Regions from separate parts of the Variovorax pasteuri genome, predicted to be linked through region 1. Evidence: predicted binding sites of a transcription regulator. Region 1 holds the regulator's gene; the other holds the start of a gene.

Region 1 (4,538 bases):
CGGCTTTCCGCGCACCATTCCGCAGGCCGACGCCATGAAGGCAGCCGGCGTCAAGCTTGATTACGTGCTTGAGATCGACGTGCCCTTCAGCGACATCATCGAACGCATGAGCGGCCGTCGCTCGCACCCGGCATCGGGGCGCACCTACCACGTCAAGTTCAACCCACCCAAGGTGGAAGGCAAGGACGACGTGACGGGAGAAGACCTGATCCAACGCGAAGACGACAAGGAAGAAACCGTGGGCAAGCGGCTGGACGTGTACAGCCAGCAGACGCGCCCGCTGGTGGACTACTACTCGGCCTGGGCCAAGGCCGACCCCGCCGCCGCGCCGAAGTATCGCGCCATCGCAGGCGTGGGCACAGTCGACGAAATCACCCAGCGTGCGCTTGCCGCACTGAGCAGCTGATCAGCTGATTTCGCAGCCGCCCTCGGCCATTGGCACTGGGCGGCTTTTTCTCTTAGCCGAGCAGTTCCAGCATCAGCGCGATGCGCGCCTTCACCGGCGTCAACGCGCCTGCGTCGCGCAGTTGGTCGCCTGCCTTCGGCAGGATGCGCCCGTTCATGCATCGCGTGGCACGAATCACCGCCACACCTTCGGCCTGAGCCTTCAGCGCGGCTTCTTCGAGCGAATGGTGCAGCGTGCCGTTGCCGGTTGCCGCGAGCACCAGTCCTCGCGGCGGCTCAGCACCGTTGGACTGGACGAGCGCGTCGATCAGCGCGCCACTGGCACCCGCGTAGCTCATGACGATCTCGACGCGAGGCCACCGCAAGCCGCTGGCGTCGAAGATCTTCGCCCTGCGAGACACAGCCGCTTCGGGCCATGCCCGGACCAGGCGCACTTCCCCTTCCTCCACATAGCCCACCGGCCCGGCATCGCCTGACGCAAAGGCTTCCAGCCGGTAGGTGTGGGTCTTCTGGATGTCCAGACCGCTGTGGATGGTTCCAGCGCACACCGCCGTCACGCCCCGCGCGCCTGCAGTGACGGCAACGCCGATGGCGTCCCGGACGTTCTGGGGTCCATCGGGCGCCAGCGCGGTCGCGGGTCGCATCGCGCAGGTCAGCACGACCGGCTTGGTCGCCGCCAACACGCTGTGCAGGAAAAAGGCCGTTTCCTCGAGCGTGTCCGTGCCGTGCGTGATCACAATGCCCGCTACGTCAGGCTGCGCGAGCCAATGCGCGCAGCGCTGCGCCAGCTTCTGCCAGACCTCGAAGGACATGTCCTTGCTGTCGAGTTGCGCCACCTGCTCTGCGACCAGCGTCACTCCAGCGGGCGGCTCGATGCCGCCCAGCAGGTCGGCCACGCCCACCTGCCCTGCGGTGTAGCCGATGTTGTCACCGCTGCTGGCAGCCTTGCCAGCGATGGTGCCGCCGGTACCCAGCACCACCACGCGGCGCACGTCAGGCAAAGGGGAATTGACCATGACTTGTCAACTTTTAAAAACTGGTTAAAAATACAGCTACTGGATATCTACCCAGTGCCGCAAGGAACCACACATGCAGTTCGCCGTGAAGCTTACAGCCCGCCAGCAGCAGATCCTGGACTTGATCCAGAGCGCCATCGCACGCACCGGTGCGCCACCCACGCGCGCCGAAATCGCCAACGAACTGGGGTTCAAGTCGGCCAATGCCGCCGAAGAACACCTTCAGGCGCTGGCCCGCAAGGGCGTGATCGAACTCGTCAGCGGCACCTCGCGCGGCATTCGCCTCAAGGGCGACGCCCTGCGCTCGCTCAACGAAACGCGCCACCGCGAAGGCGGCCAGTTCTCGCTCTCGCTGCCTGGCATGGCCCAGCTGGCGCTGCCGCTCATCGGTCGTGTCGCAGCCGGCTCGCCCATCCTGGCGCAAGAGCATGTCGACCAGACCTACTACGTCGAGAACACGCTGTTCCAGCGCCAGCCCGACTACCTGCTGAAGGTGCGCGGCATGTCGATGCGCGACGCCGGCATCATGGACGGCGACCTGCTCGCCGTGCAGGCCACCAAGGAAGCACGCAACGGGCAAATCGTGGTTGCGCGGCTGGGCGAAGAAGTGACCGTCAAGCGCCTCAAGCGCAACAAGCAGGTCATCGAGCTGCACGCCGAAAACCCCGACTACCCGACCATCATCGTGCAGCCGGGCGAGCCCTTCGAAATCGAAGGCCTCGCGGTCGGGCTCATCCGCAACACCATGCTCATGTAGGCCCATGGCCTGCTGGCAACAGCACCTCATCCGGCCGCAACAGGTGGCGGGCGTATGGCGCGAAGTCGCCATCACCCTGTCGCGGCCGATTCAAGAAATCCTGCCTGTGTTCAACCTCATACTTTTTTGGAGTTCACATGGGAATCGCCCTTCTCGCCATCGCTGATTTCTGGATGCCGCTGCAATCGCTGGCCAACCGCCTGATTCCGGCGCGCCGACCCCACGCCAGGGATCGGCTCGACGCCAACGACACGTCCGCCGGATTGCGCTACGTGGCCGTGCGCCCCGCTTGCACCACCCGCGTCGGCAGCAACGCCACGGCGCCCGAGGTTGCCACGGCCCCTGCACGCCCCCTGCGCGTGGTTCGCGTGGTCGAGGGCAAAGGCCAGCAGCGCAACAACCGCGTCGTGATCTCCGGGCGCATGGCCGACGTGTGCGACGAGCTCGACCGGCTGGCCGCGCTCGAAGCCGCAGAAACCCTGGCCACGGTCCACCGCTCGACGCGGCTGCACTGACGCAAAACGCCTCTGCGGAGGGGCCCGGAAGCCGCCGCGGGCCGGGTATCCAAACGTTCACTGGTGCGACATGCCAATGCTGCGAGGCACAATGGCACGCCATGAACATTGTGATCCTCGACGACTACCAGGACGCGGTGCGCAAATTGCGCTGCGCCGCCAAGCTGGACGCGTACGCGGCCAAGGTCTACACCAACACGGTGAAAGGCATCGGGCAACTGTCGGTTCGCCTCAAGGACGCCGATGTGATCGTGCTGATTCGCGAGCGCTCCCAGATTTCTCGCCAGCTCATCGAAAAGCTGCCCAAGCTCAAGCTCATTTCGCAGACCGGGCGCGTCGCCGGCCACATCGACGTCGCGGCATGTACCGAGCGCGGCGTGGCAGTGGCCGAGGGTTCCGGCTCTCCGCAAGCGCCTGCCGAACTCACCTGGGCACTCATCATGGCCGCCATGCGCCGGCTGCCGCAGTACATCAGCAACCTCAAGCACGGCGCGTGGCAGCAATCCGGGCTCAAGTCGGCGTCGATGCCACCCAATTTCGGACTCGGCTCCGTGCTCAAGGGCAAGACGCTGTGCATCTGGGGCTATGGCCGCATCGGCCAACTCGTGGCGCGCTACGGTCAGGCGTTCGGCATGCAGGTCGTGATCTGGGGGCGTGAAGCCAGCTGCGCCAAGGCCCGATCCGACGGCTTCCAGGTCGCGCAGAATCGCCATGAATTCTTCGCCGCCGCCGACGTTCTGTCGGTGCATCTGCGGCTCAACGAAGAGACCAACGGCCTCATCACGCTGGAAGACCTCTCCCGCATGAAGCCGACGGCGCTGTTCGTCAACACCTCGCGCGCCGAACTGGTCGAAGCCGACGCCCTGCTCGCCGCACTCAACCGCGGCCGCCCGGGACTGGCTGCCATCGACGTGTTCGAGAGCGAGCCGCCGCTGCAGGGCCACGCGCTGCTTCGGCTGGAGAACTGCATCTGCACTCCGCACATCGGCTACGTGGAGCAGGAAAGCTACGAGAGCTACTTCGGCCAGGCGTTCGACAACGTCGTGAGCTACATCAACGGCAATCCCACCAACATCGTGAACCCGGGCGCGCTGCAGGTCCGCCGGTGAGCCCGGTCGCGCCGCAGCGCACGTCGCGACGTGCGCTCTGGGCGCTGCTCGCCGGCAACTTCGTGATCGGCACCGGCGTGATGGTGGTGCCGGGCACGCTCAATGAAATCAGCGTGTCGCTGTCGGTCGGCGTCGCCACCGCCGGGCAGCTGATCACGGCCGCCGCGGTGGTGATGTGCATCGGTGCGCCGCTGCTGGCCGCCGCGGTCGCGGGCTGGGACCGGCGCCAGCTGCTGGCCCTCACCATGCTCTGGTACGCCGCCGGGCACCTGCTCGCGGCCTGGATGCCGAGCTTCGGCGCCCTCCTGCCGGTACGCATGCTCACGGTCATTGCGCCGGCCATCTTCACCCCGCAGGCCGCGGCGTGCGTCGGCATGCTGGTGCCGGCGGAGCAGCGCGGGCGCGCCGTCACCTTCGTCTTTCTGGGCTGGTCCATGGCCTCGGTGCTGGGCCTGCCCATCGGCGCGTTGATCGGCGGCCATCTGGGCTGGCGCATGGCATTCATGGCCATCGCCGCCCTCAGTGTCGCGAGCGCCGCATCGATCTGGCTGACCTTGCCGAACGGCATTCGTCCCGCCGTGCTGACGGCGGCGGCCTGGTCGCGTGTGCTGCGCAGCCCGGTGCTGATGGGCATCGTCTCGGTCACGGCGCTGCAGGGCGCGGGCCAGTTCGTGCTGTCCAGCTATTTCGGCCCGATCCTCAAGCAGAGCTACGGCGCCGACGCGACCGCGCTCAG
Region 2 (4,538 bases), 540 kb from region 1:
AAGGGCGCCGCGCCGAAGAAGGAGCCGGCGTGAGACTGCGACTGCCGGCTGCAGCGAGGGCAAGGGCTTGCGTCGCGCTTCCCGCGCTCGTTGCACTTCTTGCAGGCTGCGCCGTCGGCCCCGACTACAAGACCCCCGACACGCCCCTGCCCGTCAGCTGGAAGCTGGAGGAGCCCTGGCGCGTGAGCACACCCAGCGACAGCGCCGACAAGGGCCCGTGGTGGCAGCGCTTCGGCGACGCGCAACTCGACGCGCTGCAGGCGCAGGCACTGGCCGGCAGCCCCACGCTCACGATCGCCAATGCGCGGCTGGCCCAGGCGCGTGCTGCGCTGGCCTCGAACGCAGCCAGCCAGTACCCGCAGTTGGGCCTGGGCACCCGCGCATCGCGCCTGAAGATTTCCGCCAACCGGCCGCTCACCAACTACGCCAGCGCCAACGCATCGACCGTGCAGAACGACTTTGCGCTGTCGCTCAACGCCAGCTACGAGGTCGACCTGGCCGGCCGTGTGCAGCGCACCGTCGAGGGCGCCACGGCGTCCGCCGAGCAGTCCGCGGCCGACCTGGCGAACACGCGGCTGCTGCTGAGCGCCGACGTGGCCAGCAACTACTTCAACCTGCGCTCCAGCGACGTCGAGCTCGACGTGATCTCGCGCTCGGTCGGCCTGCAGCGCCGCGCGCTCGAACTGGTGACGGCGCGCCATGACCTGGGCGCCGTGTCGGGCCTCGACGTGGCGCAGCAGCAGGCGCTGCTGGAGACCACGCTCACGCAGATCGACGTGCTGAAGAAGCAGCGCGCGCAGTACGAGCACGCACTGGCCACCCTCACCGGCACGCCCGCGCCCAGCTTTTCGCTGCCGGTGGACCTGCGCGAGATCCGTCCGCCTGCGGTGCCGCTGGGCGTGCCGTCTGAAATTCTGCAGCGCCGGCCCGACGTGGCTTCGGCCGAACGCGCCATGGCCGCGGCCAACGCACAGATCGGCGTGGCCACCGCGGCCTTCTACCCGAGCGTGTTCATCTCGCCGACGCTGGGCGTGGACAGCCGCATGATCGAGTCGCTGTTCAACGGCCCCAGCCTGCTGTGGTCGGTGGGCGTGTCGGCCACGCAGGTGCTGTTCGACGGCGGCCGGGTGCGCGCGAACGTCGACTTCGCCAAGGCCGGCTACGACGCCACCGTGGGCAGTTACCGCCGCACCGTGCTCACCGCCATGCAGGAGGTGGAAGACGGGATCACCGGGCTTTCGGCGCTCGACAGCGCCACCAGACAGGCGCAGGCCGCCGTGACGGCCGCGCGCCGCGTGCTGGACATGGCGACCAGCCGCTACGAGGGCGGTGCGTCGACCTACCTCGACGTGATCACCGCGCAGCAGTCGCTGCTGACGGTGGAGCGCCAGGCCGCGCAGTTGCAGGGGCAGCGGCTGCTGACGGCGGTGTTCCTGGTGAAGGCGCTGGGGGGCGACTGGTGCGGCATGGACGGCCTCGCTGCCGTCGGACCTAGAACAGGCTGCCCTGCCCCGCAGCCCCAGGTGGTCGGAACGCGCTGATGTCGAGCGGGATGCGCTCGCGGTTGAAGCCGATGCGGTGGGTGGCTTTCATGAAGCGCTGGTTGATCAGGTCGGCCCACAGGCCCGAGCCCTTCATGCGCGTGGCGAAGTCGGCGTCGTAGTCCTTGCCGCCGCGCATGTCGTGGATGCGCGCCATGATGCGGTCCGCCCGCTGCGGGTAGTGCAGCGACAGCCATTCCTTGAAGAGCGGCGCCACCTCCCAGGGCAAGCGCACCACCGTGTAGAAGGCGCTGCGCGCACCGGCCTCCCAGGCGGCTTCGAGCACCTGCTCCATGTCTTCGGTGACGAACGGGATCTGCGGCGCCACGCTCACCCCCACCGGCACGCCCGCCTCGGCCAGCGTGCGAATGGTGCGCAGCCGCCGGTGCGGCGCCGCGGCGCGCGGCTCCAGCTTGCGCGCGAGTTCGCCGTCGAGCGTGGTCACGGTGATGTAAACGGCGGCCAGGCGGTCGGCGGCCATGGGCGCGATCAGGTCGAGGTCGCGTTCGATGGCGCTCGACTTGGTGACCAGCGCGAACGGATGCCGCGTTTCCCGCAGCAACTCGATGATCGAACGCGTGAGCCGCAGCTCGCGTTCGATGGGCTGGTAGCAGTCGGTCGCGGTGCCGATGGCGATGTAGCTCGGCCGGTAGCTCTTGCGCGCTAGCTCGCCGCGCAGCACCTCGACGATGTTGCGCTTGGCGATGAGCTTGGTCTCGAAGTCGAGGCCGGGCGACAGGTTGAGGTAGCTGTGCGTGGGGCGCGCAAAACAATAGATGCAACCGTGCTCGCAGCCCCGGTAAGGATTGAGCGAGCGGTCGAAGGAGATGTCGGGCGAGTCGTTGTCGTTGAGCACCGACCTCACGTCCTCGAAGCGCACCTCCGTGGCCAGGGGCTGCAGTTCGTCGGCCTCGGCCACGCCGTCCTCGAGCGTGCCCCAGCCGTCGTCGAAGGCGTTGCGCTCGTCGCTGGAGAAGCGATGCGCCAGCCGCGTGGCCGCACCGCGGCCCTTGATCGCGTGGATGGGAATCTGGGCAGCGGGCATGGCAACTCCTGGATGGCTGGAATTTACTGTTTATTCATACAGTATTCCACCGATTCACCGTTGTCGCCGATTTTTCTATTTCTCTATTGACAGAAATTTCGTAAATCCTAAACTCGATGCCATGGAACTCACCGACATTCAACGCAAGTTCGTCCTGCACTGGGGCGAAATGGGCTCCATGTGGGGGGTGAACCGCACCGTCTCGCAAATCCACGCCCTGCTCTTCGCCCACGGCAAGCCGATGAACGCCGAAGAGCTCTCCGACACGCTCGGCGTGGCGCGCTCCAACATCAGCAACAGCCTGAAAGAGCTGCAGGCCTGGAACCTCGTGCGCATCACCCACACGCTGGGCGACCGCCGCGACTACTTCGAGACCAGCGTCGACGTGTGGGAGCTGTTTCGCACCGTGGTGCGCGAGCGCAAGGAGCGCGAGTTCGACCCCACCGTGCGCGTGCTGCGCGAGCTGGTGGCGAACCCCGACTTCCAGAAAGAGCCAGCCGACGCGCAGGACCGCATCCGCTCGACGATGGAGCTCATGGACAAGCTGGCCACCTGGGCCGACGAAATGCTGCGGCTGTCGCCCGGCACCCTCGACAAGGTGCTGACGCTGGGCGCGAGCGTGCAGAAGTTCGTGCGCGGCGATGCGCCCGCGGCAAGCAAGGGCGGCAACGGTGACAAGGGCGAAGACCCGGACGCGCACCATGCCAGCCTCCCCATGATCTGATCCCTTTTTTTGCCTGATTATTTCTGTTTCAACAGAAATATCGAGAACCAAGAACATCATGAAGCACGCCACCGCTCCCGCCTACCCGCTGACCATCTACTTCGACGCAAGCTGCGCCATCTGCAGCGCCGAGATGAATCACATGAAGGCGCGCGATGCGGCGGGCCGGCTGCAACTGGTCGATTGCTCACCCGCAGCATTCACCGCCGGACCGGCCCCGCGCAATGCGCTGATGGCCGCCATCCATGTGTCGGACGCGCAGGGCCGGGTGTTCGTCGGCGTGCCGGCGATCCGCATCTGCCGCACGGCGGTGGGGCTGTCCAGCGGCGGCTTTCTGCTCGACCTCCCGCTCCTCGCGCCGCTTGCCGACCGCGCCTATGGGCTGCTGGCACGCAACCGCTACCGCATTCCGCGCTGGCTGGCCGCCAGGCTGGCAGGGCGCGTGGCGCCTTCCTGCGACGACGGCAACTGCCGCCTCTGAGAGCCGACGAGCCACCCAGCGAGGGAATCGCCATGCCCACTGTTTTCCAGCCCGACTTCCGCATGTCCCACGAAACGTCCGCGCCCTCTCCCGTGCCCGTACCCGACGCCGGCGCCCCCATCACCGCCGAGGACACGCAGCACTACTTCACCGAAGTGGCGGTCGACTACAGCGCCTGGAGCCCGAGCTACAACATGCATTTCGGCTACTGGCGCGCCGGCCTGAACCCGCTGCGGCGCGAAGGCATGCTGGTCGAGATGAACCGCGTGATCGGCCGCGCGCTGCGGTTGCCCGAGGCAGCGCAAGGCACCGCAGCGCGCCGCTGCGTGCTCGACCTGGGCTGCGGCGCCGGCGCCACCGCGCGCACGCTGGTCGGCGACGACCCCTCGCTCTATGCCATCACCGTGACCAACGTGCCGGTGCAAAACCGCATTGCCGCCCGGCTCGACGCGGCCGCGGGCGTGGCCGACCGCATGGCGCACCTCGAGGCCGACTACACCCGCACCGGCCTGCCCGCGGCGCAAGCCGACGGCGCCTGGGCCGTTGAAAGCGCCTGCTATGCCGACGGCACCGCCAAGGCCGGCTTCGTGCGCGAAGCCGCGCGCCTGCTCAAGCCCGGCGCGCGCCTGGCGGTGGTCGACGGCTTCTTGCTGCGGCGCGAACCGGGCCGGGCCGCCGGCTGGCTGCACCGCCTGTGGGCCGACAGCTGGGCGGTGCCCACGCTGGCCGTGCGCGACGACTTCGTCG

What was found. Region 1 encodes LexA, which represses DNA repair genes until DNA is damaged. Its sites were predicted from a motif close to ACTGTATNNNNATACAGT; they were not measured.
Region 2: a site for LexA is predicted at 2,612-2,629, ahead of ACSFBM_RS04365 (PA0069 family radical SAM protein). Genes of this name have one in related genera too.

Annotation. Positions count from the first base shown of each region.
Region 1 covers NZ_JBPJZS010000001.1:1,474,193-1,478,730, reverse strand. The annotation lists gene adk (adenylate kinase) at 1-406, shown strand, start outside; gene ACSFBM_RS06970 (asparaginase) at 459-1,421, opposite strand; gene lexA (transcriptional repressor LexA) at 1,495-2,178, shown strand; gene ACSFBM_RS06960 (hypothetical protein) at 2,316-2,693, shown strand; gene ACSFBM_RS06955 (D-2-hydroxyacid dehydrogenase family protein) at 2,795-3,802, shown strand; gene ACSFBM_RS06950 (MFS transporter) at 3,799-4,538, shown strand, end outside.
Region 2 covers NZ_JBPJZS010000001.1:934,350-938,887, reverse strand. The annotation lists gene ACSFBM_RS04375 (efflux RND transporter periplasmic adaptor subunit) at 1-33, shown strand, start outside; gene ACSFBM_RS04370 (efflux transporter outer membrane subunit) at 36-1,541, shown strand; gene ACSFBM_RS04365 (PA0069 family radical SAM protein) at 1,492-2,586, opposite strand; gene ACSFBM_RS04360 (GbsR/MarR family transcriptional regulator) at 2,708-3,310, shown strand; gene ACSFBM_RS04355 (thiol-disulfide oxidoreductase DCC family protein) at 3,369-3,791, shown strand; gene ACSFBM_RS04350 (SAM-dependent methyltransferase) at 3,824-4,538, shown strand, end outside.